2 regions of the Streptomyces sp. NPDC000880 genome follow, and region 2 is predicted to be linked to the other one. Evidence: riboswitches for the same ligand, from Rfam matches in the RefSeq annotation. Region 2 holds a riboswitch; the other holds the start of a gene.
The links. Region 2 has a riboswitch for cyclic di-AMP ahead of ACWDO5_RS31670 (NlpC/P60 family protein). Riboswitches for the same ligand answer to the same signal wherever they lie in the genome.

Region 1: linked by a shared signal. The riboswitch ahead of ACWDO5_RS29090 (M23 family metallopeptidase) and the one ahead of ACWDO5_RS31670 (NlpC/P60 family protein) in region 2 are both predicted to bind cyclic di-AMP.

The regions. Positions count from the first base shown of each region.
Region 1 covers NZ_JBSFMS010000123.1:4,621-20,981, reverse strand. The annotation lists gene ACWDO5_RS29095 (PP2C family protein-serine/threonine phosphatase) at 178-1,341, shown strand; cyclic di-AMP (ydaO/yuaA leader) riboswitch at 1,606-1,760, shown strand; gene ACWDO5_RS29090 (M23 family metallopeptidase) at 1,771-2,835, shown strand; gene ACWDO5_RS29085 (aldo/keto reductase) at 2,945-3,901, shown strand; gene ACWDO5_RS29080 (PrsW family intramembrane metalloprotease) at 3,992-5,335, opposite strand; gene trmB (tRNA (guanosine(46)-N7)-methyltransferase TrmB) at 5,396-6,187, opposite strand; gene lhgO (L-2-hydroxyglutarate oxidase) at 6,304-7,653, opposite strand; gene ACWDO5_RS29065 (MFS transporter) at 7,663-9,081, opposite strand; gene ACWDO5_RS29060 (asparagine synthase-related protein) at 9,849-11,957, shown strand; gene ACWDO5_RS29055 (sigma-70 family RNA polymerase sigma factor) at 12,055-14,034, opposite strand; gene ACWDO5_RS29050 (TetR/AcrR family transcriptional regulator) at 14,254-15,012, opposite strand; gene ACWDO5_RS29045 (NAD(P)/FAD-dependent oxidoreductase) at 15,339-16,361, shown strand, end outside.
Region 2 covers NZ_JBSFMS010000152.1:1,555-15,871, forward strand. The annotation lists gene ACWDO5_RS31655 (esterase/lipase family protein) at 1-374, shown strand, start outside; gene ACWDO5_RS31660 (M23 family metallopeptidase) at 639-2,159, shown strand; gene pcrA (DNA helicase PcrA) at 2,167-4,608, opposite strand; cyclic di-AMP (ydaO/yuaA leader) riboswitch at 4,872-5,035, shown strand; gene ACWDO5_RS31670 (NlpC/P60 family protein) at 5,038-6,195, shown strand; gene ACWDO5_RS31675 (hypothetical protein) at 6,289-6,642, opposite strand; gene ACWDO5_RS31680 (NlpC/P60 family protein) at 7,034-8,089, shown strand; gene ACWDO5_RS31685 (LuxR C-terminal-related transcriptional regulator) at 8,245-8,940, opposite strand; gene ACWDO5_RS31690 (PspC domain-containing protein) at 8,937-10,238, opposite strand; gene ACWDO5_RS31695 (PspC domain-containing protein) at 10,391-11,707, shown strand; gene ACWDO5_RS31700 (DoxX family protein) at 11,876-12,397, opposite strand; gene ACWDO5_RS31705 (hypothetical protein) at 12,525-13,766, opposite strand; partial or broken gene ACWDO5_RS31710 (class II aldolase/adducin family protein) at 13,930-14,317, opposite strand, start outside.

The DNA.
Region 1 (16,361 bases), on a different contig from region 2:
CGCTACTGAAGACAGTGGCCCGGCACTCGACGAGAGTGCCGGGCCACTGTCGTATCCCCTCGACCATACCCGCGTCGCCCGGTTGGCCGATGGTGAGTCGCCGCCCGGCGCGGCTACAGCCAGCCTGAGGAGGGCGCGGTACCGTCCGCAGCCAGGCGGACGGGCAGGAGATCACAGGTGGGGCACCGACAGCAGGACGGCGTCTACAGCGCTCCTCGTTTCGTCCGTGTGCTGCCCACGCTGATGATCATCGGCGGTCTTGTCTTCGACTATTTCACCCCGCCCAGATTCACGGCCGTGCCGTTCTTCGCGGCCGCCCCGCTGATCGCCGCGCCCTTCTTTTCCTGGATCCCCACTCTGCTGACCGGCATCGCGGCGAGCCTGGCGGTGCTCGGTCTGCGCTACTACAACGAGACCGTGTCCGAGGTCACGTCGTTCACCGAGCTGTTCACCGTGCTCACCGTCGCCGGGCTCGCGCTGCTCATCAACCGCCTCGTACGGATCGGCCGTGAGCGCCTCGCCTCCGCCCGGGTGATCGCCGAGGCCGCCCAGCGCGCCGTGCTGCCCGCCCCCGCCGCGCGGATCGGCGGGCTGCGCATCGCCGCGCGGTACGAGGCGGCGCAGGCGGACGCCTTTATCGGCGGCGACCTCTTCGCCGTACAGGACACGCCCTTCGGGGTCAGGCTGGTGGTTGGGGACGTACGGGGCAAGGGGCTGGGGGCGGTCGAAGCGGTGGCCGTGGTCCTCGGGGCCTTCCGGGAGGCGGCCGAGCAGGAGAGTTCGCTCGAAGGGGTCGCCTCGCGTCTTGAGCGGGCGCTGACCCGCGAGGGCACGCGGCGGGACGAACTGGACGCCGTCGAGGGGTTCACCACCGCCGTGCTCGCCGAGATCCCGCGCGGCGACGCCGTGGTGCGGGTGGTGAACCGGGGCCATCCGGAGCCGCTGGTGCTGTACGCCGACGGGGACCTGGACATCCTGGAGCCGACCTGGCCCGCGTTGCCCCTGGGAATGGGCGAACTGGGCGCGTGGCCGGACCGGTCGGAGGCGCATCCGCTCCCCCCCGGGGCCACGCTGCTCCTCTATACGGACGGCCTGTCCGAGGCGCGCGACGCGGGCGGCGTCTTCTACGACCTCGGCGAGCGGCTCGCGGGCCGGCTCTTTCCCGGGCCCGAGGAGCTGCTGGACGCGCTCGTCGACGACGTACGACGGCATACGGGCGGCGCAGCCACGGACGACATGGCGCTGCTGGCGGTCAGCCGTCCCACCGAGGGACAGCCGGACCGCCGCAGGATCGTGCCGGTGGTCAGAGCTCTGGGAGGCTCTGACCGTCGGAGCAGGTGATGGCCATCGCGCGGCCACGGGGCCGACGCAGGGCCGACACTGTGCGTAGTCGAAGCGCACCCCTCCGCATAACATTTGATGCACTGTCAGGTGGGGGCCCCGATCTGAGTGCCGATCAAGTCGCCCGACTCCGGCCGCTTGTGTCCTGGTAAGTCCCCGCCGAAGTCGTTAACGATCAGTCGGAACAGCTTGGAATACGACCCTGGAGTCTATTAACGTTCGATAACGCAGCGCGGTCGTCCCAGTCGTCGCAAGAGACGGCACCGTGCGCACGCGCCGAATCCCGCAAGGGAACCGGGGAACCACCAATTGGGGTGAATCGGGCACCTTTGCCGCTCTTTCCGCGGTCGAGGCGCCCGTAGGAGACCTTCCTGCTCCGAACCCGTCAGCTAACCCGGTAGGCGAGAAGGAAGGAAGGAGCACGCCTCCGTGGCGTCCAACAAGCCTGCCCCCGAAGCACCCTTCGGAACCCTGGAAACTGAGTTTTTCGGCGACGAACCGGCGGAGCGGGCATGGGAGGAATGGAACCCCACCGAGGATTCCGTCCATCCGGTGCGCGGCCGGCACCGTGTCATGAAGCAGCGAGGCGGGCTCGCCCGTAGCTCCACGGTGCTCGGCGTCGGCGTGATCGCCGCGGTGGGCGCGGGCGGCATGGCCACCGCGCAGGACAAGCCGCCGGTCTCCATATCCCTCCCCGATTCGATCGCGGACAACCTGCCTGATGCCCAGTCCCTGCCGGGCGTGGGCTCCCTGATGTCCGACGGCGCGTCGGACGCCGACGCGGGGAACGTGAACGCGGCCCCGCTCACGGCGATGACCCTCGCCGCGGACCCCGGCACCGGGGCCGGAACGGACAGCGCGTCCGGCGCCGGTGAGGCGCTGCGCGCCCGCATTCTCCAGCAGGCCGAGCAGCAGCAGTCGGAGGCGGACGCCGAGGCGAAGGCGGCCGCGGAGAAGCTCGCGGCCGAGAAGGCGGCGGCGGAGGCCGCGAAGCAGCAGACCGCGGCGGAGGCCAAGGCCGAGGCCGAGAAGCGCAAGGCCGAGGAGGCGGCGGCGGCGAAGGCGGAGGCGGCACGGCTGGCCAAGCTCGCGAAGAGCTTCGCCCTGCCCACGTCCTCGTACACGATCACCTCCACGTACGGCGAGTCCGGCTCCATGTGGTCCTCGGGCCACCACACCGGCCTGGACTTCGCCGCCCCGACGGGCACGCCGGCCAAGGCGGTCCACGGCGGCACCGTCAAGTCGGCGGGCTGGTCCGGCTCTTACGGCTACCGCATCGTCCTCGAGCTCGCCGACGGTACCGAGGTCTGGTACTGCCATCTGTCCTCGATGACCGCGAGCGCGGGCCAGCAGGTGACGACGGGCGAGACGATCGGCCGCGTCGGCGCGACGGGCAACGTGACGGGCCCGCACCTGCACCTGGAGGTCCACACGCCGGGTGGGTCGGGGCTCGACCCCATGGCGTGGCTGCGCGGCAAGGGCCTCAGCATCTGATCGTGCGCCACAGTCCCCGGCAGCCCTGGCGCACACCCCCCGAGGCCAGGGCTGCCGGTACAGCGCGTAGAACGGAATAGCGCGTACCACCACGGCCGTTGATCAAACCATGACTACTCTCCGAACTCTCGGCTCGTCCGACATCGCTGTTTCCCCGCTCGCCCTCGGGGGCAATGTCTTCGGCTGGACCGCCGACCAGGCGCAGTCCTTCGCCGTGCTCGACGCGTACACCGCCGCCGGCGGCAACTTCGTCGACACTGCCGACATGTACGCCTACTGGGCACCGGGCAACGAGGGCGGCGAGTCCGAGACCGTCATCGGCAACTGGCTCGCCGCGCGCGGCAACCGCTCCGACGTCGTCGTCGCGAGCAAGGTCGGCGCGCACCCCCAGTACCAGGGACTGTCCGCCAACATTGTCAAGGCCGCGGCTGAGGAATCCCTGAAGCGGCTGCGTACCGACTACATCGACCTGTACTACACGCACTACGACGACCTGAGCGTCCCCGTCGAGGAGATCATCACCGCCCTCGACCAGCTGGTGCAGGACGGCAAGGTCCGTGCCATCGCCGCGTCCAACATCAGCGCAGAGCGGCTCCAGGCGTCTTTGGACTTCTCGGAGCGCGAGGGGCTTGCCCGTTATGTCGCCCTGCAGCCGGAGTACAACCTCATCTCCCGCGATACGTACGAGGGCGATCTACAAGACACCGTCGCCCGTGCCGGGCTCGCTGCCGTCCCTTACTCCGCGCTCGCGTCCGGTTTCCTCACTGGTAAGTACCGGCCGGGTGTGACGGTGGACAGCGCACGGGCCGCGGGCGCCGGCGAGCACCTGGAGAACGGGCCGGGCCTGACGGTCCTCGCTGCGCTCGACAAGGTCGCCAAGGCACGTGGCGCGCAGGTCGCGACCGTCGCGCTCGCCTGGCTGGCCGCGCAGCCGACCGTCGTCGCGCCGATCGCCTCGGCCCGCACGGTCGAGCAGCTGCCCGCGCTGACCGCGGTCGCCGAGCTGGAGCTGACGGCCGACGAGCTGGCCGAGCTGACCGCGGCGTCGGCCACTTCGAGCGCGTGAGGTTCCCCCGGACGAGGTCTGGGGGCCATTGAGGACATCGGGTCCGTCGGAGGCCCGGTGAAGGCTAGGCCCTGTCCGGGCGGACAGGGCCTAGCCGCGGTACGGGTTGTAGCCGCCGTAGTCGCGGTGCGGCGGCGGTGTCCGTACCCGGCCCGTCGCCCGTGCCGCGTACGTCAGCGCGGGACCGGCGACGTCCTTGCGCTGCCACAGGTGGTGCAGCAGCTCCTGCTCGCGCTCCGCGAAGTCCGGGCCCGCCGCGTCGCGGTGGGCCCGGTGGCGCAGAAAGGCCAGGGACGTCGCGAACCGCTGGTACTCCGACACGGCGTGCGCGGCGGCCGGTCCGTGCGCGCGGCGGGCGACCTCGCGGGCCATCGTGCGCGCCCGCATCGAGGAGAGCGCCGGCGGCTCGGCGGCGGTCAGCCAGCCGGCCGCGGCGTACGCGGGCAGCTCGGCGGATATCGTGCGCAGTTCGCGCTGACGGGTCCAGATCGTCAGCCAGGTCAGCAGCCCGAAGGCGGGGACCATGAACGCTCCGTACACGGCGTAGAAGCCCCACGGGCCGAAGAGCGACGACGAGCCGTTCCACAGGGCGTGCATGCCCATGGCGAGGGCGAGGCCGAGCAGCGGCAGCACGATCCGGCGGATGCGCTGGCGCTGGGCGGCGCGCGCGGCGATCCCGAAGCCGATGCCGGTCAGCACGGTGAAGAGCGGGTGCGCGAACGGCGCCATGACGACGCGTACGAAGAAGGTCGCCGCGGTCACCGAGGCGAACCCCGATGTGCCTATCTCCTGGTCCTCGCCGAAGGCGGTGCCCAGGTAGAGGATGTTCTCGGTGAAGGCGAAGCCGGTCGCGGTGAAGCCGGCCACGACCACGCCGTCGACGATCCCGGTGAAGTCCCGTCTGCGGAAGATGAAGATCAGCAGGATCGCCGTGGCCTTCGCGCTCTCCTCGACGATCGGGGCTATCACCGTCGCGCCGAGCGTGTCCGCGCTCGCCGGGTCGGCGGTGGCGGTGGCTATCCAGCGGGTCGCGAAGGAGTTCGCGATGATCGCGACGAGGGCGGCGGCGAACGCGCCCCAGGCGAACGCGAACAGCAGATTCCGCCAGGGGCCCGGCTCGACCCGGTCCAGCCAGCGGAAGGCCGCGGTGAGGAGCGGGACGGGAAGGGTCGCGAGGCCGAGACCGACCAGGAAGCCGTGGGTGCCGGTCTGTTCGCGTACGAGCGCGAGGATGACGAGGCCGGAGAGGGCGAGGAGGGTGATCAGCGCCCCCGCCCGTACCGCTCTGCTGTGCCAGAGCCGGGAGGCGCGGCGCGGTTTGTAGCGCCAGCGGGCACGCTCCGGTACGGCGGTGAGCAGCTCGGCGAGGTGCTGCTCCTCGAACGCCGGGACCGCCGGATGCGGTGCGGGGTCCTGCGGGGGCGACTCGGACACCCATTGACCCTAACGAGGGACACTGACAACTGGCGATGGTGTCCGGGGTGCTACTCAGGGTTACGCGGGTCCCAACGCGCGGCGGAACAGCAGGTCGTGCACCTTGTGGCCCTTGTCCAGGCCCTGTCCTTCGAACCGGGTGAGCGGGCGGAAGGCGGGGCGCGGGGCGTAGCCGCCGTCCTCCTGGGTGTTCTCGAAGTCCGGGTACGCGGAGATCACCTCGAGCATCTGCTCGGCGTACGGCTCCCAGTCGGTCGCGCAGTGCAGGATCGCGCCGGGCTTCATGCAGGTGGCGGCGAGGGAGAGGAACTCGGGCTGGATCAGCCGCCGCTTGTGGTGCCGCTTCTTGGGCCAGGGGTCGGGGAAGAAGACGCGCAGCCCGTCGAGCGAGCGGGGCGGGAGCATCTCCCGCAGGAGGATGATCGCGTCGCCGTTGGCCACCCGGATGTTGGACAGCCCGTTCCGCTCCGCGAGACCGAGGAGATTGCCCTGGCCGGGGGTGTGGACGTCGACGGCCAGAATCCCGGTGGCGGGGTCCTCGGCGGCCATCTGCGCGGTGGCCTCGCCCATCCCGAACCCGATCTCCAGGACGACGGGCAGCCCGCCGAACATCTCATCGAGGTCGAGGACGCGGTGCCCGTCGATGTCGAGACCCCAGACGGGCCACAGCCGCTGAAGCGCGTCGCCCTGCCCGGCGGTCACGCGGCTCCGCCGCGGCTGGAAGCTGCGGATACGCCGCTCATGGTGCGACCCGGCGGGATCGGCGACGGGCCCGCCGGGGAAGCGGGGCTCGCGGTTGGCGCGGATGGGGGCCGGGGGGCCGTCGGGGGTGTGGTTTCGGAGCTCAGACACAGTGGCGTCAATTCTACGGGGGCCTGCGGGTGGAGCCCGTCCGCCCGGCAGTCGGCTTTGTCCGTGAACGCCGGACGGACTTGAAATCAGGCGTCGAGCGGCATGGCCCGCCCGGGCTAGCGGCTCGCACGAGCCAGGTTGCCGCCCGTCAGCGCGGTCAGGGCCCTGCGCGCCACCTCGCGGCCGATCGGCAGCGACGCCGTCGCCGCCGGGGACGGCGCGTTGAGCACATGCACCGTGCGCGGGGCCTCGCGGATCAGGAAGTCGTCCGCCAGCGTCCCGTCCCGCAGCACCGCCTGCGCCCGCACCCCCGCAGGGACGGGGCGTAGATCGTCCTCGGTCACCGCCGGGAGCAGCTTCTGCACCGCCGTCGCGAACGCCCGTCTCGACAGCGAGCGGTGCAGCTCCCCCACTCCGTACCGCCAGTGCCTGCGGGCGACCCGCCACGAGCCCGGCCAGGCCAGCGTCTGTGCCATGTCCCGGGGGCGGACCGCCGACCAGCTGTAGCCCTCGCGGGCAAGCGCCGGGACCGCGTTCGGCCCGACGTGGACGCCGCCGTCGATGCCGCGGGTGAGGTGGACCCCGAGGAACGGGAAGGCCGGGTCCGGGACGGGGTAGACCAGGCCCCGGACCAGCTCGGGCCGCGTCAGCTCGTAGTACTCGCCCCGGAAGGGGACGATCCGCATCCCCGGCTCGTCGCCCGCCAGCAGCGCAACCCGGTCGCAGTGCAGCCCCGCGCAATTGACCAGCACCCGTGCCCTGACCACCGCCCCCGATGCCGTACGCACGGCGACGCCCCAACTGCGGCGGTCGATCTCGGCGGCCTCCTCGCCGTACCGGATGTCCGCGTCGGACGCGGCCCCCAGCTGCGCCGCCACCGCTCCGAAATCGCACACCCCCGTGGTGCCGACCCGGATCGCCGCGAGGCCCCGCACCTGCGGCTCGTACTCCATGATCTGGGCGGGGCCCAGCTCCCGCACCGGAATGCCGTTCTCCCGGCCGCGCTGGACCAGTGCGTGCAGCCGCGGCAGCTCCTCCCGGCCGGTGGCCACGATCAGCTTCCCGGTGACCTTGTGCTCGATGCCGTACTCCGCGCAGAACTTGACCATCTCGGCCGCCCCGCGCACCGCGAACCGCGCCTTGAGCGACCCCGGCCGGTAGTAGATCCCGCTGTGGATCACTCCGCTGTTCCGGCCGGTCTGGTGCCGCGCGGGCCCGGGCTCCTTCTCCAGAACGGTCACCCGGGTGCCGGGAGCCGCGCGCGTGAGCGCATACGCCGTCGACAGGCCGACGATCCCGCCGCCGATCACCAGCACGTCACAGTCGAAGCCATGCCCATGGCTGTGCCCGTAGCCATGGGCGAAGTCCTGCCCGGACGCCGTCACCGCGTCACCTCCCACCCCGATAGTGCACTGGCCCACCGACAATGGTCTTAAACCAGCCAGGTGAGCCGGGTCGCGCGCCATCGGGCCGTGCTACGCCGGAGTCACCAGCAGCGGCCGGGCCCGCTCCCGCAGCTCCACCACCCGCGGCTCGTCGCCGTACGGCTCCAGCCGGTGCAGCAGATCCCGTACGTACTCCGTGGTCCGTGCCGAGGAGATCCGTCCCGCGACCTCCACCGCGCGCGTGCCCGCCGCGCACGCCGCGTCCAGGTTTCCCGACTCCAGTTCGGCGACGGCCGACACCACGAGCCGCAGCCCGTGCGAGCGAACGAACTCCTCAGTGGGCCGCGACAGGGCCTGCTCGGTGAAGCGCCGCACCTGGCGCGGCGCCTTCAGATCGCGGTAGCACTCAGCGGCGTCCGCGGCGAACCTGTCGTACGAGTAGAAGCCCAGCCAGGACGGGTCCGCGTCGCCCTCCCGTGAGCGTTCCAGCCAGCCCTCCGCCGCTTTCAGCGCGGCCCCCGCCGCCGGCGCGTCGCTCGCCTTCGCATGCGCCCGGGCCTCCACCAGCCGGAAGAAGCTCATCGTGCGGGCGGTGGCGAGTCCACGGTTGCGCTCCAGGGCCGCCTGGGCCAGGTCCACGCCCTCGTCCGCGAAGCCGCGGTACGTCGCCTGCAGCGACATCGAAGCCAGTACGTAGCCCCCTAACGGCACGTCCGCCGCCGCGCGGGCCAGCCGCAGCGCCTGGATGTAGTACCGCTGCGCCGCCTCCTGCTGGCCCGTATCGAAGGCAATCCACCCGGCCAGCCGGGTCAGTTCGGCGGCCGCGCCGAACAGCGCGCGCCCCACTTCGTCCGAATACGCCCCCAGGAGCAGCGGCGCGGCGTCCACCCGCAGACACTCCGGCACCATTGACGAACGCCAGTCCCCACCGCCGTACTTGGAGTCCCAGCGCCGCGCGTCCTCCGCCGCCTCCCTGAGCTTGGCCACGTCGCTGTGACCCACGCGGGCGGGGGTGTCGTCCGCCGCGTCGACCGATCGCTCGACCGACGAGTCGGCGGGGGTTATCAGCCATCGGGACGCGGGCGTCGCGTAAGCGCTCACCGCGAAGGAACCGGCCAGCGACTGCCAGATGCCGCCGCTGCCCGCCCGCCGCCCCGCCAGATCCAGGCGGTACAGCTCGGTGGCCGATTTCACCGCCTCGCCCACATCGCGCGGGAAGGCGAGCCCGACCTCGGGGGCCGGGTCGGCGTCCGCCAGACCGATCTCGTGCAGCGGCACCGGACGGCCCAGCTTGGCGCCGATCGCGGCGGCGATGAGATGGGGCGCGGCACCCTGCGGCACCATGCCCTTGGACACCCATCTCGCCACGGAGGTCTTGTCGTAACGAAGGGTCAGACCGCGCTGCGCGCCGAGGTCGTTGACCCGCCGGGCGAGGCCGGCGTTGCTGATTCCCGCGAGGGCGAGAACGGTGCCGAGCTTTTCGTTCGGCCCGCGTTGCTCCCTGGACATGCGCCACCCCTCGACACACAGACGGCCGCCGCGTCGCTGCCTGGGCGCACGGCATTCGTGCTGTGTCCTCCGCTGGTGAACAGCTTCCGAGCAGCTCTGGGGTCCCGGCTGCAAAAGCACCTGGCCGAGCCCCTCGGAATATGCACCCGTACGGAGAACATCAGTAAACCCAGCGTAGTTCGCCGCATCCCGACCGTTAAGGGGCCGTGTTCCGTATGGCGAGATTGTTGTGCGTTGGAGGAGACGGCGGGTGGATGGCGGGTCGTCGTCGTGCTCCCTGGCGTGCTCCGGGTGTGTGGCCGTGCGCCCGTCCGTGCGCTCTGGCCGGGCCGGTGGGCGGGCGCTTCGATGAGTCCTGCGTGGGTCGGCCCACTGCGTACTGGAACCAGTGGGCTGGGGGACACCGCTGCCTCAATCCCCGCGGGTGGCGGACCGGTCCGGGAGGCGAACAGCGCCTCCCGGACTGCGTGTGTGCACCGGTGGGGGACGGGTCAGCGGCCGTGAGGATATCCGCAGAATGGCTGAATGCTGACCGTCCTTCGCATCCCTTTTGCGCCTGTGTGGGCGTCGGCCGTCCTTCCCGTCGTGTCCTGGATGTGTCCTGGAACGTCGCCAAATCGCCAATGCCAGGGGCGCGTTCCCTTTCTGCGCGTGCGATCCGGAGCCCCTCCTGTGCGCCGCCTACGTGGCAGCATGTTCTCGAAGCGGCAACTTCCCGGGCGGCAACGGCCAGGGGCCGGGTTTGTCCACAGCCTGTGGAGGCGGCGATGCGGTGGTTGGTGGGCTGGAGCAGTATCGCCGCGAACTTCGGTACGGCCGGGGCCGTCGGCTCGTCCGACGAGGGCCGCACCGTCCACCCCGTGGGCGCCCAACTCCTTTGGGGCGACCCGGATCCGCTCTGGGCGGTCGGTGACTGGCGACCCGACGAGGTGCGCGTCGTCACCGTCGATGCCATCACCAAGCTTGCTGTCCTCGGCTGCTGCGCGGCCACTGACGAGGAACTGCGCGTCGGGCTCTTCGCGGCGCGCGGCGGGGCGCTCAGGCATCTGACCGCGTGGGCCGGCAGCTATACGTGCGTTGTGCAGGCCGGCCGCCGGATCACGATCGTCGGCGATCTCGCCGGGGCGAGACCCGTCTTCTACACGCCGTGGGCGAACGGCACCGCGTACGCGACCGCCGCGCTGCCGCTCGCCGACCTGATCGAAGCACAGCTGGACATTGGGCACTTGGCGGCGCTGCTCGCCTGTCCGGAGACGCCGGAGGCGCTGCGCGACTCGACTCCGTACGACGGTGTGAAGCGCATCCCACCGGGGCACGCGCTGATCCTGCGCGAGGGGTCGAGGGAGATCACCGGATACGAGCGGGTCGCCTCGCTCGCCGTGGCCGGGCCGCAGATCGAGGCGGAGCGCGCGGTGAACGGCGTACGCGACGCGCTGATCGATGCGGTACGGGCCAGGCTCACCGCGCCGCGACACGCGCCCGAGACCCTGCCGCCCGACCCCGGCCCCGTACCGGGGATGGGGCCTGCGGAACGGCGCGCCGCGCGCGGGGGTCCGGCTCCGGGGATCGGCGCGGACCTGTCCGGCGGCAGTGCGTCCGGCACGATCGCGCTGCTGGCGGCGGGGCTGCCGGGACGGCCCGGCACGGTGCTCGGCCACGGCACGGGCGCGGGGGAGCGGCTGCTCGCCGTCACCTTCAACGATCTGGCGACGGGCGGGCGTGAGGCGGAAGAGGCCGAGCTGGAACGGGCGCGGGCGATCGCGGCGAATCCGCGGCTGCACCATGTGGTGGTCGCGGCCGGGGAGGAGAGCCTGCCGTACGCGGGCCTCGACGGGCCGCTGACCGACGAGCCCGCGCCGTCGCTGGTCACGGCGGAGCGTAACCGCAGCCGGCTGGCCGCGGGGAGCGCCGACCACTTCACGGGGGCGGGTGCGCGGCAGGTCCTGGACGCGCATCCGGCGCGCCTGGCGGACCTGCTGCTGGACCGGCGGCGTCGCCATCTGCTGCGCCCGGCCGCGGCGTTGGCGCGCGCCGAGGGTCCCTCGCCGCAGTCGCTGTTCATCCCGGTGACTCTGTACCGGGCGGCGCGGCGGCTGGCCCGTACGCCCTACCGCACCGGCCTGGAGACGGCGGCGGACCGGCTGCTCGAGGCGAACCGTCCCGGCGGCCTGCGGGGTGGCACCGGACCGCTGGGGGCGTCGCTCGCTGCGCTGACCTGGTCCCGGCCGGGGCCTGCGGCGCGCTGGCTGACGGGTGAGGCGCTTGCTGAAGTATCGGTTCGCCTGACGGGGGCGGCGACGCGCCCGACGTCGGTCCTGCGCCCCGGCGAGGCCCGCGCCCGGGCGGCGCTCACCCGCCACGCGTCGGACCAGCGGATCCTGGAACAGGCGGCGGAGATCCGCAGTCAGCGCCTGCATGCGCCCTTTCTGGACAACCAGGTCGTACGGGCCTGCCGCGACCTTCCCGAATCGCTACGGGTCAAGCCGGGCGCCCGCGCGGAGATCCTCCGCAAGGTCCTCGCGGGCGCGGGCATCCACGACCTGCCCCCGGGCTGGGGCGCGACAAGCCAAGCGTTGTCCACGGCAGCGGCCCGCACGGGTCTGCGCGCATCGCTCCCCCACCTGATCGCACTCTTCGACGCCCCGCTGCTCGCGGACGCGGGCCTGGTGGAGGCCCGCGTCATCCGCAAGGCCCTCCGCGCGGCGTCCGAGGGCGAACCGGTCCCGCTGGACGGCCTGGCGGACCTGATCTCGACGGAACTGTGGCTACGGAGGCTGCTCTCGCGCCGGGGTACATGCTGGACGGGCACGGCGGCGCCGAGGCAGCGGGCGGTGGCGGGAGGCGTTCCGCCGAGACCGACGCTGCAGTCGGGGTGACGGCTACGGGGTGGCCCGGGGCCGTGGGCGCCGTGGCGTTGCCGCCCCGGTGCGTGTGGGCGCCGAGACCCTGCGGCCGGACTGCGGCCGGGTCCTGTCAGCGGCAGCTGATCCGGGACAGGGCCCAGTCTCCGAGGGCCGCCGAGTCGAGCGCCCTGAGCGGTTCGACGACCAGCCGGATCGTCTTCACTCCGGCGAGCGACACATGGACCGGCACGGCCGCGTCCCCACCGCGCATCACTGGGGACCGCCACAGCCGAGCACCGTCGCCGTGGACGGAGAAGCGCATCGCGCCCAGGCCCAGCGTCAGGTCGTCGACGCCGACCAGCGCGTCGAAACCGGCGCACTGCCGGTTGAGGTCGATGGTGACGGAGGACTTGGCGTGCACGGTCACCCCGTGTCCGTACCGCGTGCCGTCGATCGACATGCCCGAGCGCTGCCAGAGCCAGGTGCTCCCACGCAGGCGGACCTCGGGCCCGGTGTGGTCGCCCCGCACGCCGTACTCCAGCCGGTTGACCTGGTAGACCCGCAAGGCCGGCGCGGGAGGCGGGGTGGACGGGGTGGGCGTCGGCTTCGGCGTGGGCTTGGGGGCGGGCGGGGCAGGCAGCTTGGGCCCTGGCTGGGCAGGCGAGGGTGTCGGCGTCGGCTCCATGGTTGGCTCGGTGGTCGCCGTGGGCCCCGCCGCCGGCGAGGAATTCCCCGGCGGCGGGGCCTGCTCCAGCGCGGGCGGGCCCGGAGGCTCCGGTTTCGGTAACGGCGCGGGCTTCTGCGGCACTACGGGTAGCACGGCCGCGGGCTTCGCCTCGGGCTTCGGCGCGGTCTGGGGGTCGTCGCCCGAGAACGCCCACACCAGCCCGGCGGCCACCGCGATGGCAATCGCCGCCGCGATACTCGCCTTCGCCGGTGCGCCCAGCCCCTCCGATGCCGCTGTTCCACCGGCCGCACCTCCGGAGGCGCCGGGCGCACCGCCCGTGGCGGCGGCCGCACCGGCCCCCGCCGCCCCCGCGGCCCCGGCCACGACCCCGGCGACCTTGAGGGAGTAACCGGCGGCGAACCAGCCGATGACCGCGATCGGCAGCAGCGCCGGAATCCCGGCGTTGACATGCGCGAGCTCCCGCGCGGCCAGCCGGCACTTGGCGCACTCGTCCAGGTGCTTGCGCAGCCCTCGCTCGGCCCGCATCCGCAGACCCCCGCGGGCATACGCCCCCAGCCGGTCGGCGTACCGGGCGCAGTCGCCGCCCGAGGTGAGCGCGTTGCTCACATGAGCCTGCAGATAGGCCTGCTTGAGGCCCTCGCGGGCCCGGCTGGCCAGCACCGCCGTGGCGTTGGCGGTCAGCCCGAAGAGCGGCGCGACCTCGCTCGGCGACTCCTCCTCGACGGTGGTGTGCCAGAGCACCGCCTGCCAGCGCTCGGGCAGTGAGCGGAAGGCCCGGACCGCCAGCGACTGCTCCGCCTGGTGCATCGCGCGCACATCGGCGCCCAGATCGAGCGCGGCGTCGCTGGCCGCATCCGAGCTGCGGGCGGCCTCCGCGGCGAACACCGCGAAGTCCTCGACCAGTTGCTCCCGCTTTGCCGTTTTCATCCAGGCGGCGGCGACGCGCCGGACGGTCGTGAGGAGATACGCCCGCACGGCCTGCTCGGGCCCCGAGCCCCCGCGTACCGCCTGCAGTGTCCGCGCGAACACTTCGGCCGTCAGATCGTCGGCGGTGTGCGCGTCCCGGCAGCAGGTGCGCGCATATCGGCGGACGGCGACCGAGTGGCGGCGGAACAGCTCCTCGTAGGCGCTGTCGTCGCCGTCGCGCATCCGCTGGAGCAATTCGGCGTCGGACGCCGGCAGTTCTGGCGGCGGAGTTACGGAGTCGAGGCTCCCGCCCGTGGGCTGCGACGGCACGGCATGCTCGTGCGCGCCACCCACCCCGGAACCGGACACGCCGGACGCACCGGCAGGACCCGCGGCGCCGGGCGCCGCGGACGACCCACCGGGCCCGCCCTGGCTGGGCACCTGCCGAGATGGCAGCTCGGCCGGCTCAGTGCCGCCCGATCCGTCGAGTGACTCGTCCCGACCGTCACCGCTCATCGCGGAAGCCCCCGTAAGCACCATCAGACCCGAACACCGGCCCAGAGTGCCACAGAGCGCCATGGGTCCGTACCCCCTGCAACGTCAACCACTCATCCGGGGAGCCTTCCCGAATCCGAGCTGTCCCTCACTCGTTCGGGAAGGCTCAACCTGCCTTGTGCAAAAGTCAGTTGGCGAGCAGGACAGAGGGGGCGGAGCGCTAACTACCGCCGTCGCACCTCACGCGGACCGCGGCCGCAGCCCCTCCAGCAGGATGTCCAGCAGCCGGGCCGAAGCCGCCGCCTGCTGCGCCGCATCCGGCAGCGAAGGCGCGGCCGTGGCTATCACCAGCAGCACGTCCGCCACGGTCACATCGCCGCGCAGCTCACCCGCCGCCCGCGCCCGGTCGACCAGCTGCCCGACGATCTCCAGCAGATCCGCCGCTCCCGTGTCGTCCTGCTCCTGGGCCGGCACCGGACGCGGCCCTACCACCCGCAGCCCGGGCTGCGCGCCGACCCGCTGATGCGGCAACCGCGCCCCGTCCGGTACAACAGCCGTCGACTCGTCGGCGTCCACGCCCACCCGCAGCACCTGCGGCGGCAGCAACCGTCCCGCGCCCGAAGCCACCGACGTACGAAGGAAACGGGAGAGCGCCGACCACGGCTCCTCCTCCTGCCCCAGAGCCGTACGCGCCTGCTCCGTCAGCCGGGAGGTCTCCTCCTCGGCTATGCGCCGCACCAGGACGTCCTTGCTCGGGAAGCGGCGGTAGACCGTCCCGACGCCGACCCTGGCCCGGCGCGCCACGTCCTCCATCGGCGCGCCGTACCCCAGCTCGCCGAACACCTCGCGAGCCGCCCGCAGTACATGCTCGAGATTGCGCTGTGCGTCCACACGCAGCGGCGCCGAGCGGCTGGCCCCGCTCGATCCCGCCCGTCCGATCCCGTCGGCCGCCGAACCCTGTGCGACGGCAGCCTGCCAATGCGAATTCTGAATGGTCATACACGTTCCCCCGGTCATGATGTCTCCCCCCGGAGACCTCCCCGCCCAGTCTGTCGAGCGTGCCTTGACCGGACACCCCGACGAGGTACGAACATAGTTGAGCCAGGGTCAATTCAGAAGGGGGTAGTTCCGCACGGAGCGCCCCCCGATCGGCGCAAGGGCCGGAAGGTTCCTGTTTAGGCCCCCTCCCATAACCCCCCTCGCAGGGTCTGACCTGCACACCTTCCCCGCCGCCCGGCGGAGCGCCGCCGCAGAGTGGCGCGAAGCCTCCGGTCACACAATTTGCCGGGGCTGTGGACAAACGCCTGAGGCCGTTGCCTCATGGGATGGTGAAGGCTGCTAACTTCCGGGGGACGACCCCCGGCCCCCCGCCGGGCGCGCGCATTCTCATCATCGGTGGCGGCTACGTCGGGATGTACACGGCACTGCGTCTCCAGCGGAAACTGAAGCAGGAGCTGGCACGCGGCGAGGCGGAGATCATGGTGGTCACGCCCGACCCGTACATGACGTATCAGCCCTTCCTCCCGGAAGCGGCCGCCGGTTCCATCTCCCCGCGTCATGTCGTGGTCCCCCTGCGCAGAGTGCTCGACAACTGCAAGATCGTCATCGGCGAGGCCAAGGCAGTCGACCACGGCAAGCGCACCGCGACCGTCACCACACTCGCCACCGCGGAGGAGGGCACCGGCGCGGTGGAGATCACGTACGACGAGCTCGTCATAGCGCCGGGCTCGATCTCCCGCACCCTCCCGATCCCCGGTCTCGCCGAATACGCAATCGGCTTCAAGACCGTCGAGGAAGCCATCGGCCTGCGCAACCACGTCATCGAGCAGATGGACATCGCCTCCTCCACCCGCGACCCCGCGATCCGCGACGCGGCCCTCACCTACGTCTTCGTCGGCGGCGGCTACGCGGGCGTGGAGGCACTCGCCGAGCTGGAGGACATGGCCCGCTACACCGCGCGTTACTACCACAACATCAAGCCCGAGGACCTGAAATGGATCCTCGTCGAGGCCAGCAACCGCATCCTCCCCGAGGTCGGCGAGAAGATGGGCAAGTACGCCATCCGCGAGCTGCGTTCGCGCAATATCGACGTACGCCTCGAAACCCGCCTGGACTCCTGCGAGGACCGTATCGCCGTACTCAGCGACGGCACCCGCTTCCCGACCCGCACGGTCGTCTGGACCGCGGGCGTCAAGCCGGCTCCCGTCCTCTCCGCCACGGATCTGCCGCTCAATGAGCGCGGCCGGCTCGTCTGCACCGCCAAGCTCACCGTCGCCGGCGTCGACCACGCCTGGTCAGCCGGCGACGCCGCGGCCGTCCCGGACGTAACCGCCGAAGAACCGGGCAAG
Region 2 (14,317 bases):
GCGGTGACCATCGGGTACGCACGCTTGTCACCCTCGGCACCCCACATTCGGGCACCAGCGTCGCCCCGCTCGCCAGCGCGCACCCCATCGTGCGCCAGATGCGCCCCGGATCCGCCGTGATCGAGGAGCTGCGCATGCCCGCGCCCGGCTGCCGGACTCGCTTCGTGAGTTTCTGGAGTGACCTCGACCAGCTGATGGTCCCGGTCGAGACGGCCTGCATCGACCACCAGGACCTCATCGCGCAGAACGTACAGGTCAGCGGAGTCGGGCATCTCGCGCTCCCGATCCACCCGGCCGTCGCGGCCGGCATCCGGCAGGCGCTGGAGTCGACCCAACCGGCGACCGGCGCATCCGGCGCCGTCTCCGTCGCCTGAGTCCGGGCCCGACGGCGCGCGCCACCACGCCCTGCCCAGCAGGCCAGGTAACGAATTGTCGAACACTTTTCGAACGTAGAGCCAAAGCTGTGCCCGCAGTCCGCCGAAAGGCATCCGAATGCCCGTTTCCTGATTGCCTAAAACCTGCCGAAGATTGTCGCCGTCGCATACCGCCAGGTACAGTCGCGCCACTGCTTTGCCTCTGGGACCCGCGCTCGACGGCCCCAGAACCCAGGTCCTGCTGCCGAGGCGAGAGAGAAGTTGGTGAACGACCAGCACGCCCACGCCGGGTACGCCGAACACGACGGTTACACCTCTGGCAGCTTTGACACCGACCCGCTCTTCGGTGCGCTTCCTGGCAGTTACGAAGCCGCTCACAGCGGCCAGTACGACACCACCCAGTGGGACACCGGGGCGCAGCAGACCTCCGGTTACGACGTCTACGCCGCGCAGCAGGCACAACAGCCGCAGCAGACGCAGCAATTCCCGCAGTACGAGACTCACGCGCAGTACGACAGCACCGCCCAGTACGACGCCACAGGCCACTACGACGCCGCCGCGGTGCAGTACGACGCGACGGGCCAGTGGGACGCCGCCGCGTGGGACCAGACCGCGCAGACGAGTCAGTACGAAACCGCCGCGGCCACGTTCGCGTACGACACCACCGGACAGTGGACGGGGCCCGCCTTCGACACCGGCACGTACGACGCCACCGCCTGGAACACGGGCGCGGAAGCCATCCTGCCGCACGTACCGCAACAGTTCACGCCGGAGCATGAATTCATCCCGGACCAGGACTTCAGTCCGGCGGGGCCCGCCGACCTCTCCACCGAATTCCAGCCTGACTTCCAGCCGGAATTCCAGCCCGACCTCACGTACGAGTACGAGGAGTACCAGTACGAGGCCGAGGCCGAGGCCGAGCCTGAACCCGAGGCAGAGGCCGAGCCAGAAGCGGAAGCCGAACTCGGCGGCGAGCTGGCGCCGGAACCCGAACCCCTCGCCGCCGCCGTCATCCCCCGCCCCGTCCGCCGTTCCGGCGGGTCCCGCGGCCGTCGCCGCACCCCCGCGAAGCGCTCCGCGCTCCTCACCGTCGCCGTGCCCTCCGCCTGCGTGATGGGCGTCGCCGGCATCGCCGCCGCCTCCGTCGGCAGCCTCGGCACCAGCGGCGAGACCAAGGGCGACACCAACCTGGAGGCGGCCGATCCGTCCTCCCCCAAGGCGATCGCGGCCAACAACAAGATGGACACGCAGCTCGCCGCCCTCAGCGCCGACGCCCGCGATTTCGGCGACCGCGCGTCGCGCACCCAGGAACGCCTCGACCTGAAGGCGCGCCAGGAGGCGGAGAAGAAGAAGCGCGACGAAGAGGCCAAGCGCCGCGAGGCGATGCGCCCCAAGTTCGTACTGCCGGTGCAGCGGGAAGGCCTGAGCGCATACTACGGCCAGGCCGGCGTCAACTGGATGTCCGTGCACACCGGCATCGACTTCCCGGTGTCGTACGGCACCGAGGTGATGGCCGCGACCGACGGCACAGTCCGTACGCAGTGGAACAGCGCCTACGGAAACATGGCCATCGTGACCTCGCCCGACGGCACCGAGACCTGGTACTGCCACCTCAGCAGCACCAAGATCCGCTCCGGTTCGGTCAAGGCCGGTGACGTCATCGCGTACTCCGGCAACTCCGGCAACTCCACCGGACCGCACCTCCACTTCGAGGTACGGCCCGGCGGCGGCTCGGCGATCGACCCGCTGCCGTGGCTTCGCAGCCACGGCCTCGACCCGACGTAAGCACCGATCAGAGCTTTTCGACCGGCGCGTACCGCAGCAGCAGCCGCTTCGGCTTGGTGTCCCCGAAGTCGATCGTCGCCTGCGCGTCCGCACCCAGCCCCGTCACTCCCACCACGGTCCCCAGGCCGAACTGGTCATGCGTGACCCGGTCTCCGACCGCCAGCGAGATCACCGGCTTGTCGGTCGTACGCCGCGTGGCGAAGCCAGAAGAACCGCCGCCCACGCGTGAGCGCGAGGACGAGAGCGACGAGGCGATGCCGGACGTCGGACCGGCGGGCGCGGCCATCGGACCGGTCCGCTTCCACTGCAGGTGCTGCCCCGGGATCTCCTCCAGGAAGCGCGAGGGCGGGTTGTACGAGGGCTGGCCCCAGGCGCTGCGCATCGACGACCGCGTCAGATAGAGGCGCTCGCGGGCGCGTGTGATGCCGACGTACGCCAGCCGCCGCTCCTCCTCCAGCTCCTTCACCTGGCCGAGGGCGCGCATGTGCGGGAAGACGCCGTCCTCCATGCCCGTCAGGAACACCACCGGGAACTCGAGGCCCTTCGCCGTGTGCAGCGTCATCAGTGTGATGACGCCGGAGCCGTCCTCGTCCTCGTCCGGGATCTGGTCGGAGTCGGCGACGAGCGCGACCTGCTCAAGGAACTCGGCGAGCGTTCCCGCACCTTCCTCCTCGGCGCGGTCCTGCTCGAACTCCAGGGCCACGGCGGCCAGTTCCTGCAGGTTCTCGATGCGCGTCTCGTCCTGCGGATCGGTCGACGCCTGCAACTCGGCGAGGTAGCCGGTCCGCTCCAGGACGGCCTCGAGCACGGTGGCCGGTCCGGCGCCCGACTCGACGACCGTACGCAACTCCTCCATCAGCACGTTGAACCGCTTGACGGCGTTGGCCGAGCGGGCCGCCATGCCGTACGCCTCGTCGACGCGGCGCAGCGCCTGCGGGAAGGTGATCTTCTCGCGCAGCGCGAGCGCGTCGATCATCGCCTCGGCGCGGTCGCCGATGCCGCGCTTGGGGACGTTGAGGATGCGGCGCAGCGGGACATTGTCCTCGGGATTGGCGAGAACTCGCAGATACGCGAGGACGTCCCGGACCTCCTTGCGCTCGTAGAAGCGCACTCCGCCGACGACCTTGTACGGCAGTCCCACCCGGATGAAGATCTCTTCGAAAACACGGGACTGGGCGTTCGTACGGTAGAAGACCGCGACGTCGCCGGCCTTCGCGTCGCCGGCGTCCGTCAGCCGGTCGATCTCGTCGGCGACGAACTGCGCCTCGTCGTGCTCGGTGTCGGCGACATAGCCGGTGATCTGCGCGCCGGCGCCGGCGTTGGTCCACAGGTTCTTCGGGCGGCGGCTTTCGTTGCGCTCGATGACGGCGTTGGCGGCGGAGAGGATCGTCTGCGTGGAGCGGTAGTTCTGCTCCAGCAGGATCGTCGTCGCGTCCGGGTAGTCCTCCTCGAACTGGAGGATGTTGCGGATGGTCGCGCCGCGGAAGGCGTAGATCGACTGGTCGGCGTCGCCGACGACGCAGAGCTCGGCCGGGTCGTCATCCGGGCCCGAGGGACCCACCAGCTCGCGTACGAGTGTGTACTGAGCGTGGTTGGTGTCCTGGTACTCGTCCACCAGGACATGGCGGAACCGGCGCTGGTAGTGCTCGGCGACGTCCGGGAACGCCTGCAGCAGATGCACCGTCGTCATGATGATGTCGTCGAAGTCCAGGGCATTGGCCTCGCGCAGCCTCGCCTGGTACATCCGGTACGCCTCGGCGAGCGTCTTCTCGAACCCGTCGACAGCCTGGTCGGCGAAGGTCTCCTCGTCGATCAGCTCGTTCTTCAGATTCGAGATCTTCGCGCTGAAGGACTTCGGCGGGAACTTCTTGGGATCGAGTTCCAGATCACGGCAGACCAGGGCCATGAGGCGCTTGGAGTCGGCGGCGTCGTAGATCGAGAACGACGAGGTGAAGCCGAGCCTCTTGGACTCCCGGCGCAGGATGCGGACGCAGGCGCTGTGGAAGGTCATGACCCACATGGCGTTGGCGCGCGGGCCTACGAGCTGCTCGACGCGCTCCTTCATCTCGCCGGCGGCCTTGTTGGTGAACGTGATCGCCAGTATCTGGCCGGGGTGGACGCTGCGGGTGCCCAGCAGATGCGCGATCCGGTGGGTCAGCACCCGGGTCTTGCCGGACCCTGCCCCGGCCACGATGAGCAGCGGCGAGCCGGTGTGCACGACGGCGGCACGCTGCTGCTCGTTCAGCCCCTCGAGCAGGGTGGCGGGGTCCACGACGGTGCGCGGGGCGCCGTCGCGGTGGTACGGGTCCCGGGCCGGGGGGACGTCGTAAGCGCCCTGGAAGAGATCGTCAGGGATCTCCTCCGGGGCCGAGTCCTCGGGCGGCGGCGGGTGGTGCTCCGCGCTGGGCTGGAGGTCCGCCAGGAAGCTGTCGTCAAAGAGGCTGCTCATCGCTCTACGAGTCTAGGCCGCCGCACTGACAGCTCGCCGCCGCATTGGGATACGACGGACGACACGGGCGGACGATTTGAAGCCGCCACTCTCCGTCATCGACCCGTGCCACCGGGTCATCACACGAGGGCACCGGTTCGCCGATCGCCAAGGTCACGAAAACGTATCGGGCATTTCGAACATCAACCTTCACAGCAGCCACACGAGTTGGCTAGCGTGCTCCACCAGGGCAGCCCGTACCCCCATGGCGATCCACGCCAATCGGGCGGCCTGCGCCGAATTCGGGCTTTCCACAAGAGAGTTCGGAACCGGGGACCCACTATGCACAACCGGGGTGAATCGGACCCTGCCTCACTCGGTCCGTAGGGCGATCTTCCGTTCCGCCCGAACCCGACAGCTAACCCGGTAGGCGGTCCACGGAAGAAGGAGATGTCGGCCTTGGCGTCGCATCGCAAAACGCGAAGTCGAACCGTTAAGACCTCCCCCGCCGTCGGGTTCACGACGGCAGCCCTCGCCTCGGTCACCCTGCTGTCCACGCAGAGCGCCAACGCCGCACCCGCTGAGCCGAAGCCCTCCGTCGAAGAGGTGCAGAAAAAGGTCGACGACCTGTACCGGCAGGCCGGCACGGCGACCCAGAAGTACAACAAGGCCAAGGAAGCGACCGCGGAGAAGCGCCGCGAGGTCGACCAGCTGCTCGACGACGCCGCCAAGCGCACGGACAAGCTGAACGAGTCGCGGCGGGCGCTGGGCAACTACGCGGCCGCGCAGTACCGCACGGGCGCGGTCACCCCGACCGCCGCGCTGCTCTTCGCGGACAGCCCGGAGGCCTACTTCGACCAGACGCAGCTGATGAGCCGGCTGACCGACCGTCAGCGCAGCGCGATCACGGACTATGAGACCCAGCGGGCGGCGGCCACCGAGCAGCGCGCGGAGGCGACGAAGAGCCTCGAGTCGCTCACCCGCTCCCAACACGCCCTGCGCACCAGCAAGCAGGACGTCCAGGCGAAGCTCGGCGAGGCGCGCACGCTGCTGTCGAAGCTGACGGCCGAGGAGAAGGCGCGGCTTGCGGCGATCGAGCGCAAGAAGGAGGAAGAGGCCCGCCGCAAGGCCGAGGCCAAGGCCCAGGAGGAGGCCCGCGCCAGGGCGGAGGCCGAGCGGCGCCAGGAACAGAACCAGGACGGCGGCACGGGCACCGGGGCGGGCACCGGCTCCGGCTCCGCGGGCGGCGCCACGTACGCGGCGAAGGCCGAGAAGGTCCTGTCCTTCGCCCGCTCCCAGATTGGCAAGCCGTACGTCTGGGGAGCATCGGGCCCGAGCTCCTACGACTGCTCGGGACTGACCCAGGCCGCCTGGAAGGCGGCGGGCGTGGACCTGCCGCGCACCACCTGGGACCAGGTGGAGGTGGGCGAGCGGGTCGCGCCGAAGGATCTGCTCCCCGGTGACCTGGTCTTCTTCTACGACGACATCAGCCACGTCGGCATCTACATCGGCGACGGCAAGATGATCCACGCGCCCAAGCCGGGTGCGAACGTCCGAGAGGAATCGATCTACTACATGCCGATCTACGGCAGCGTGCGCCCGGCCTGAGGACCGGTCAACGCACGAACGCCCGGGCCGACAGCGGCGCCCGGGCGTTCTCATGTCCAGCTCATTCCAGCCTATGCCCGGCTCACGCCCGGCTCACGTCCAGAGCGTCGCGATGAAGATGTTCGCGACCGTCAGCCCGCCCACCGCACCGAACAGCGCCTTCTCCACCTTCTCCTCGTCCCGCTTGACGTACACCAGGCCCAGGATCACAACCAGCACCGCCAGCTTGATGCCGACCTTCAGGTTGTTCACCGGCTGGTCGTCCGCCTGGTTCAGGCCCACCAGTGCCACGCCCGTGATCAGCATGGTCAGCGCGCCGTGCAGCATCGCCGGGGTGAAGCGGGCCGTTCCCGCGGCCATCGCCTTCATCTGGGTGAGGAAGCCGCCGAGTAGTGACGCGATGCCGATGATGTGCAGGGCGACGAAGACATTGATGAGTACGTCCATGTCGCGGAGCCTAGCCCTCCCCATACCACCGCTCTCCGGGCAGGTGCGGCTCATTCGCCGCATCGGTCACCGCTGCACGGGAAACCGAGCCGGCACCGTCGGTCCCGCTGTCAGAAAGCGCACCCACATATCCAGCTTCGGGCAGTACCGGTCCACGCCTCATTCCCGTGACTCTCAGGTTTAGCGTCCTTCTCAGGTGACCGACTCCCCACCGCCGCCGGGCTCCCGGGCGGCAGTCGGCCACCCCCGCCGAGAGATCCGGCGGCGGACCGCTCCCCCCGTGCGGACCGCCGTCGGATTCGGCGGACGCGGCGGACACGGCGTCGGATCGGGCGTCGGATTCAGCCTCGGACTCGGACCGCGGGGAAGACGGAAGGACGTGGACGCCCTCGTGGCAGCGCACCGGAAACCCAAGCAGCATCCGCTCAGCGGGCCGGCCGCCCGGACCGCCGCCACCCTCGCGCTCGCCGGCGCAGCGACCGCCACCGCGTTCGACGGCACCGGGCAGGCCGAGCCCCGTCTCACTCCCGCACAGATCAAGGCCAAGGTCGACAAGCTCTACCAGGAGGCGGAGGCCGCCACCGAGAAGTACAACGGAGCCAAGGAGCAGACCGCGAAGGCCCGCGCGTCGCTGGACTCACTGCGCGAGGAGGCAGCCCGCAGGACCGAGCGGCTCAACACCTCACGCAACGCCCTCGGTTCGATCGCCACCGCCCAGTACCGCGCCGGCGGCATCGACCCGGGGTTGCAGCTCGCCCTCACCTCCGACCCCGACGAGTATCTGGAGCGGGCCGCGCTCGTCGAGCGGGTCGGCACACGGCAGGCGGACGCCATCGGCGGTGTGCACCAACAGCTCGTGGAGATCGCCCGGTTGAGGGCCGAGGCGGCCGAGCGCATGGACGGTCTCAAGGCCCGGCAGACCGAGCTGGCAAAGCACAAGGCCACCGTCCAAAACAAGCTCGCGGCCGCCGAACGCCTCCTCGCCGAGCTCACCGCCGAGCAGCGCGCCTCGTACGACAGCTGGAACGGTGCGGAAAGCCCCGCGGACACGCGTGCCGACCGGTCAGCCGGCTCCCGCGGCTCCCTCAAGGCCCCCAACTCCCGTGCCGCCCAAGCCGTCGCGTACGCCTACGGAGCGCTCGGCAAGCCGTACGTCTGGGGCGCGACCGGGCCCGGCTCCTTCGACTGTTCCGGGCTCACCCAGGCCGCCTGGGGCTCCGCGGGGATCTCGCTGCCCCGCACCACGTACACGCAGATCAACGCGGGCCGACGGGTATCCCGTTCCCAACTCGCCCCCGGTGACCTGGTGTTCTTCTACTCCGGCGTCAGCCACGTCGGCCTGTACATCGGCGGCGGCCAGATGATCCACGCCCCGCGCCCAGGCGCCCCGGTCCGCGTCGCGCCGATCGACGAGATGCCCTTCGCCGCCGCGACCCGCCCCGCGTAAGCCGGCCGGGTCAGAACCCGTCCACGGCCGTCAGCGAGCGGGGCTCGGCGGCCGGGTCGTTGTAGCCGGAGAAGCTGACGGCCGCGCCGTGCGCGAAGAGGTGAACATGGCTTGGACGGTTGCCCGGCTATGTACCAGTTACCTCACGAAGGAGCCTAAACCAGACGACGGGCCGTCGCCCACCGCGTCAGCTCGTGCCGGTTCGAGAGCTGCAACTTCCGCAGCACCGCCGACACATGCGACTCCACCGTCTTCACCGAGATGAACAGCTGCTTCGCGATTTCCTTGTACGCGTAACCCCGCGCGATCAGCCGCAGCACCTCGCGCTCCCGCTGGGTGAGCCGATCGAGGTCCTCGTCCACCGGCGGCGCGTCCGTCGAGGCGAAAGCGTCCAGCACGAAGCCCGCCAGACGCGGCGAGAACACCGCGTCCCCGTCCTGCACGCGGAAGATCGAGTCGACCAGATCCGTGCCCGTGATCGTTTTGGTGACATAGCCGCGGGCGCCGCCCCGGATCACTCCGATCACGTCCTCGGCCGCGTCGGAGACGGACAGCGCCAGGAAGCGCACCGGGTTCGCAGACGCCGCCATCAGCGAGGCGCAGCGGCGCAGCACCTGCACTCCACCGCCGCCCGGCAGATGTACATCCAGCAGGACGACCTCGGGCCGGGTCGCCGTGATCACGGTGACCGCCTGGTCGACGTCGGCGGCCTCGCCGACCACTTCGACGCCGGTGCGGTCGGTCTGGCCGATTTCGGCCTGCACTCCGGTGCGGAACATCCGGTGGTCGTCGACGAGCACGACCCGTACGTGCCGCTCGGCAGTCTCTCCAGCAGCCTCGGTCTCGGTCATTCGCCCACCCTCTCCATCTCCAGCTCGACCTCGGTGCCCCCGCCGGGCACCGAGCGAAGCCGTGCCGTCCCGCCGTTGCGCTGCATCCGGCCGATGATCGATTCTCTTACGCCCATCCGGTCGCCGGGGACGGAATCCAGGTCGAAGCCCGGCCCCCGGTCCCGTACCGACACGAAGACCGTGCGGCCCTCGACCTCGGCGTAGACCTGGACGGCCCCGCCCTCGCCACCGTACTTGGCCGCATTGACCATTGCCTCGCGTGCGGCTTGCATCTGTGCGGCCAGTTTCTCGTCCAGCGGGCAGTCGCCGACGACCACGACTTCCAGCGGTACGCCGTGCTTGTCCTCGACCTCGGCCGCGGCCTTCTTCACCGCCTCGGCGAACGTGTCCGGTTCCTCGTCCTCGTCCTTGCCGGTGCCCTCCGGCTTGTAGAGCCAGTTCCGCAGCTCGCGCTCCTGGGCGCGGGCGAGGCGGCGTACTTCGCCCGCTTCGTCGGCGTTCCGCTGGATCAGGGTGAGGGTGTGCAGTACGGAGTCATGGACGTGCGCGGCGACCTCCGCCCGTTCCTGGGCGCGGATGCGCATCGTCCGCTCCTCCGAGAGGTCCTGGGTCATCCGCACCAGCCAGGGGCCGGCGAGCAGGGCGACACCGGCGATGACGGCGATAGCCGCGGTCAGTACGTTGCCGAGCTGGGCGGCGGAGCCGCGTACCACCATGAAGACGGTGAGGCCCATGCCGACCAGGGCGACGCCCGCGAGCGCGCGGCCCAGTTGCAGCAGCCTGCGGCGGCGGCCACCCGTCGACAGGGTGGCCCAGCGGGCACGGCGGGCGTTGTCCGCCTGCCGCCACACCAGCACCACACCGGCGCCGATCAACAGCGTCGGCCAGACATAGCGGTTGGTGTTGCTGCCCATGTCGACATTGCCGGCGAAGATCGCGGCGCCGACGAGCAGCGCGACCATCGCGAAGAGCTGTCCCTTGTCGGGCTTGCGCAGTCGGCGCCTGCCGTCCGGCGTGGCCTCGAACACGGAACGCGGCTCGGCGGCCCTGCCGCCGACGCCGAGCGGCACGACGATCCAGAAGACGGCGTACAGCAGCACGCCGAGGCCATCGGCCATGAACAGGCCCAGGAAGACGAGGCGGACCCAGATGACGGGCAGTCCCAGGTGCCCGGCAAGGCCGCGCGCCACACCACCGAGCATCCGGCCGTCGGCGCTGCGGTACAGCTTGCGCAGCGGCTGCTCCTCCGGCGCGGGGGCGCGGGAGGGTCCGGCGGATCGGGGCGTGGCGACTGGCATGCCCCGATCGTCACATGCAGAGGCGGGCCGTTGTATCAGGGTCGTCCCCTAAACCGACCCTGAAAGCCGGGGCCCGCGGCCGGGCCGATATCAGGGAAGGGCCAGGGTCGGCGTGGGTGCCGTCCCGGCGCGGGGCCCGTCACCATGGACGTATGACACAGCCGACCACTCCGCCTCCTGCGCAACCGAACGCGCCGCCCGAGGCGCGACCCGAGGCGCAGCCGCTGCGCCGCGCCCCGAACCAGAAGGTTGTGGCGGGTGTCTGCGGCGGGCTCGGCCGGTACTGCGACATAGACCCGGTGATCTTCAGGATCGTGATCGGTGTGCTCTCCGTGACCGGTGGCATCGGCCTGATCTTCTACGGCTTCGCCTGGCTGCTGATCCCCTTCGAGGACGAGGAGGAGAACGAGGCGCGTCGCCTGCTGTCGGGCCGGGTGGAGGGCGCGTCGCTGACGGCCGTGCTCCTCGCCCTGATCGGCTGCGGACTGTTCCTGTCCATGATGGGAAGCGGCGGGACGCTTGCCTTCGCCGCCCTCCTCTCGGTCGCGGTCGTCGGCGCGGCCGTGTGGTCGCAGCGCCGCAGTATCGCCGCCCCCGCCGGCGCGCTGCCGTACACCGCGACGGCGCACGCGGTGGCCGAGGCGCCGCCCGAGACGAAGGCGCCGCCCGTCCGCGACAGCCCGTCCTGGTGGCGGGACCCGATCATCAAGGACGGCACGACGGGCCCGGTGGCGACCGGCTATCTGTGGGGCCCGGAAGACGCTGCGGCCCAGGCGGCCGCGGAGGCCGCCGCTCCGCCGCGGAGGCGTACGTCAGCCGCTCCCCCGCAGACGCGCGGGCCGCGCGGAATCGGCGGCACCGTCTTCCTCCTCGCCCTCCTCGCGGGCGGCCTCGGCACGGGGCTCAGCTGGGACGGCAGTCCGCTTGGCACGAGTCTGCAGATCGGTCTTGCCTGCGCGCTTTCGGTGTTCGGGCTCGGCCTGCTGGTCAGCGCGCTGCTTGGCCGTACCGGCTTCGGCACGATCACGATGACGATGATCACGGCGGGTCTGCTGGCGGGAGCTGCCGCTCTTCCCAAGGACATCAGCACTCACTGGGCGCGTACGGACTGGAAGCCGGCCTCGGTGGCCGCCGTCCAGCGGCAATACGAACTCGGCTCCGGCGTCGCGACCCTCGACCTCTCCTCCCTCTCCGTCCCCGCCGGCCGGGCAGTGTCGACGAGGGCAGAGGTCGGGGCCGGTCAGCTCAAGGTCGTGGTACCGAAGGACACGCCGGTGGAGCTGCGGGTCGAAGCGGGCATCGGCGACATCCGGCTGCCCGCAGACGCGGCGAACGACATCGATATCGCCCCCGGCCAGGACCGGCAGAGCACCCTGCCCGCGCCGGCCGGCGCGAAGCCGTCGGGCACGCTGGAACTCCGCCTCGAAGTGGGCATCGGACAGGTGGAGGTGACCCGTGCCGCGTCGTGAACTCCGGCATGAATTCCGGCCGGGCAAGCTGATCGCGGGCCTCGCCGTGCTGGCCGCAGCGCTGCTGTACGCGGGCGATGCGGCCGACTCCTGGCAGACACCCTGGTTCGTGGTCTTCCCGGTCGTCTTCGGCGGTCTGTTCCTGGCCGGGGCGGTGACCTGGACGCACTACGGCATTCGGCGTCGCCGGTCGGCCAGAAGGGCGTCGAGCGAAAGGAACGGGGCCCCGGCGAGCACCAGCGGCAGCCAGGCCATCAAATAGGCGAGGTCATTGCCGTAGTAGTACGGCTCGGTCTGCCAGCTCACCGTCAGCCACAGGCTCAGCGAGATGAGCGCCCCGCCGAGCGCGGCGAGCCGGGCCAGCAGCCCGACGAGGGTGCCGATGCCAACGGCGAGTTCACCGAAGGCAATCGCGTAGCCGAAGCCCTCGGGGCTCTTGAGCGCAAGGTCGACGAGAGCGGGCACGGCGGAGGTGTCGCGCACGCTGCGCATCAGCTCCCCGACGGAGCCCTGCCCGCTCGCGGCCATGAACTGACTGTCCGTGAGCTTGTCGATCCCCGCGTAGATGAAGGTCACGCCGAGAAAGAACCGAAGCGGCAGAAGGGCGTAGTGGCTCGCCCTCTCTTTCCAGCCGCGGCGCCTTCCGTCTACCGTGCCGTAGTCGGCCATCGCCCGATATGTGTGTGTCATCACTGGTCCCGCCTTCGGTTGACCCGTCAACTGACCATACGTACGACGAAGCTGAGCCGCTCACCAGTCGTGCGGCTCACTCTGTGACATGGAGAGAGGCCGGGATCGGTCCGTTGCGCCAGGTGGGTCAGTCCGTCACCTCGATGAGGCAGCGGTTGCTCTCCATCCCCGATGCCGTCACCACCTGGATGTTCACCGGCCCCGGCTCGACGTCCACCGGGACCGGCACGGTGAGTTCGGTGTCTGTCGGATTGGCGAAGCCGCCGGGGACCGGGATCAGCGGGACATGGACATGAACCGCGCCGATGCGCACGACCATCCGGGCGAGCCGGTCGGGCGTGCCCGCGCCCGGAGGTACGAAGCCGGCGCCGCGGATCTCGATGTCGTCGCCAGTACGGATGGGTGCGTCCAGATCCCCGGGCTCGCGGGCCCGGACGACCGAGAGCACGATCGGCCGGCCGCCCTCCGCGTACTTCGCCGCGAAGTACGTCGCCGCCGAGACCGCGACCAGCAGGGCAAGCCCCCACGGCAGATCGGGCAGCTGCTCGGGCCGGCGGGCGAGCCGTACCAGCGCGAAGACCGCCGCGACGGAGCTCACCAGGGCGTACTGCGCATCCGCGAAGCTGCCGCGCCCGCTGTCGTCGCAGAGCAGATCCGCCAGGCGCGGCCGGTCGGCGCGAATCTTCTGCAGCCGCTGGCCGGTGACGCGTACTGCCACCACGCGGCGTACGACGACGGCGATCGCGCACACGAGCGCGAGGACGGACAGCATGCCCGCGCCACGGGCCAGGCCAAGTCCTTCGATCAGCGCGTCCCGGTCGGCGGCGGACGAGGCCCAGGCCAGCTGGAGGGCGAGCACCAGCACCGAGAAGACGACGAGCAGCACCCAGCCGGTGGCGACGGCGCGCGAGGTGGAGAGGCGGTTGTCCTCGCCGATCAGCGGGGCGAGAAGGCCGCCGCGCGACCGGTGCAGGCGGGCTGCGCCGCTCAGCAGGGAGCCGACGACGAACGCGGCGAGCAGCCCGGAGGTGCGGGCGCCGGTCCAGCCCCCGCCGATCGCGGTCACGATCTGCCCCAGCGCGAGAGCGGCGAAGGCCGCCCAGACGGCCAACAACGATCGCTGCCATACCAGTTGGAGCCACGCCTCACCGGCCTCACGGCTGCGGTCGGCGACCGTGCGGGCCGACTGGGTCAGCTCGTCCGACACCCACTGGCGCGAGGCGCCCGGCGAGTGGGCGACGGCGGCCGGCAGCCCCTGCCCGGCGGCAAACTCGTCCCGCTTGGCGAGGAATTCGGCCACTGCTCGCCGATGCCCTTCGCGCGCGCCGTGCGTACATTCGTCGCACTGTCCCGCTTCTTGCACCGCCACGAGCGAACGCCGCCTTCCCCGCCTCGTACCAACTGAACTTCCGTGTGATTCCTGGGAATTGTGCCGTACGAAAGAGGCGCACGCCCCGGCGCCCGAGGCTACAGGGGGTGAACGTGCCGGTGCCCGATTGACCCCTCACTGCTCTGCAACTGCTTCGCCAATGCAGCAGATCGGGTTCCGCCTGGCTGATCTGCCGCCACAGGGGCTGGTAGTTGATCCATGCGACCAGATCGCTGCCGAGCTGCTCGCGGGTGGCCACCGCGTCCCGATGCTCGATCATCAGGGGCTTGCCCGCCGCCCTCGCCGCGAGCTGTACCTGGGCGCAGCGCTCCATGGAGATGAACCACCAGGCCGCGGCGTCGACCGAGTCGCCGACGGTCAGCAGCCCGTGATTGCGCAGGACGACGGCCTTGTACGCGCCGAGGGCGCCGGCGATCCGACGCCCCTCCTCCTGGTCGACGACCACGCCCGTATCCCGGTCGACCAGGGCGTGGTCCTCGTAGAAGGCGCACGCTTCCTGTGTGATCGGCTCGACCAGCTCACCGAGCGCG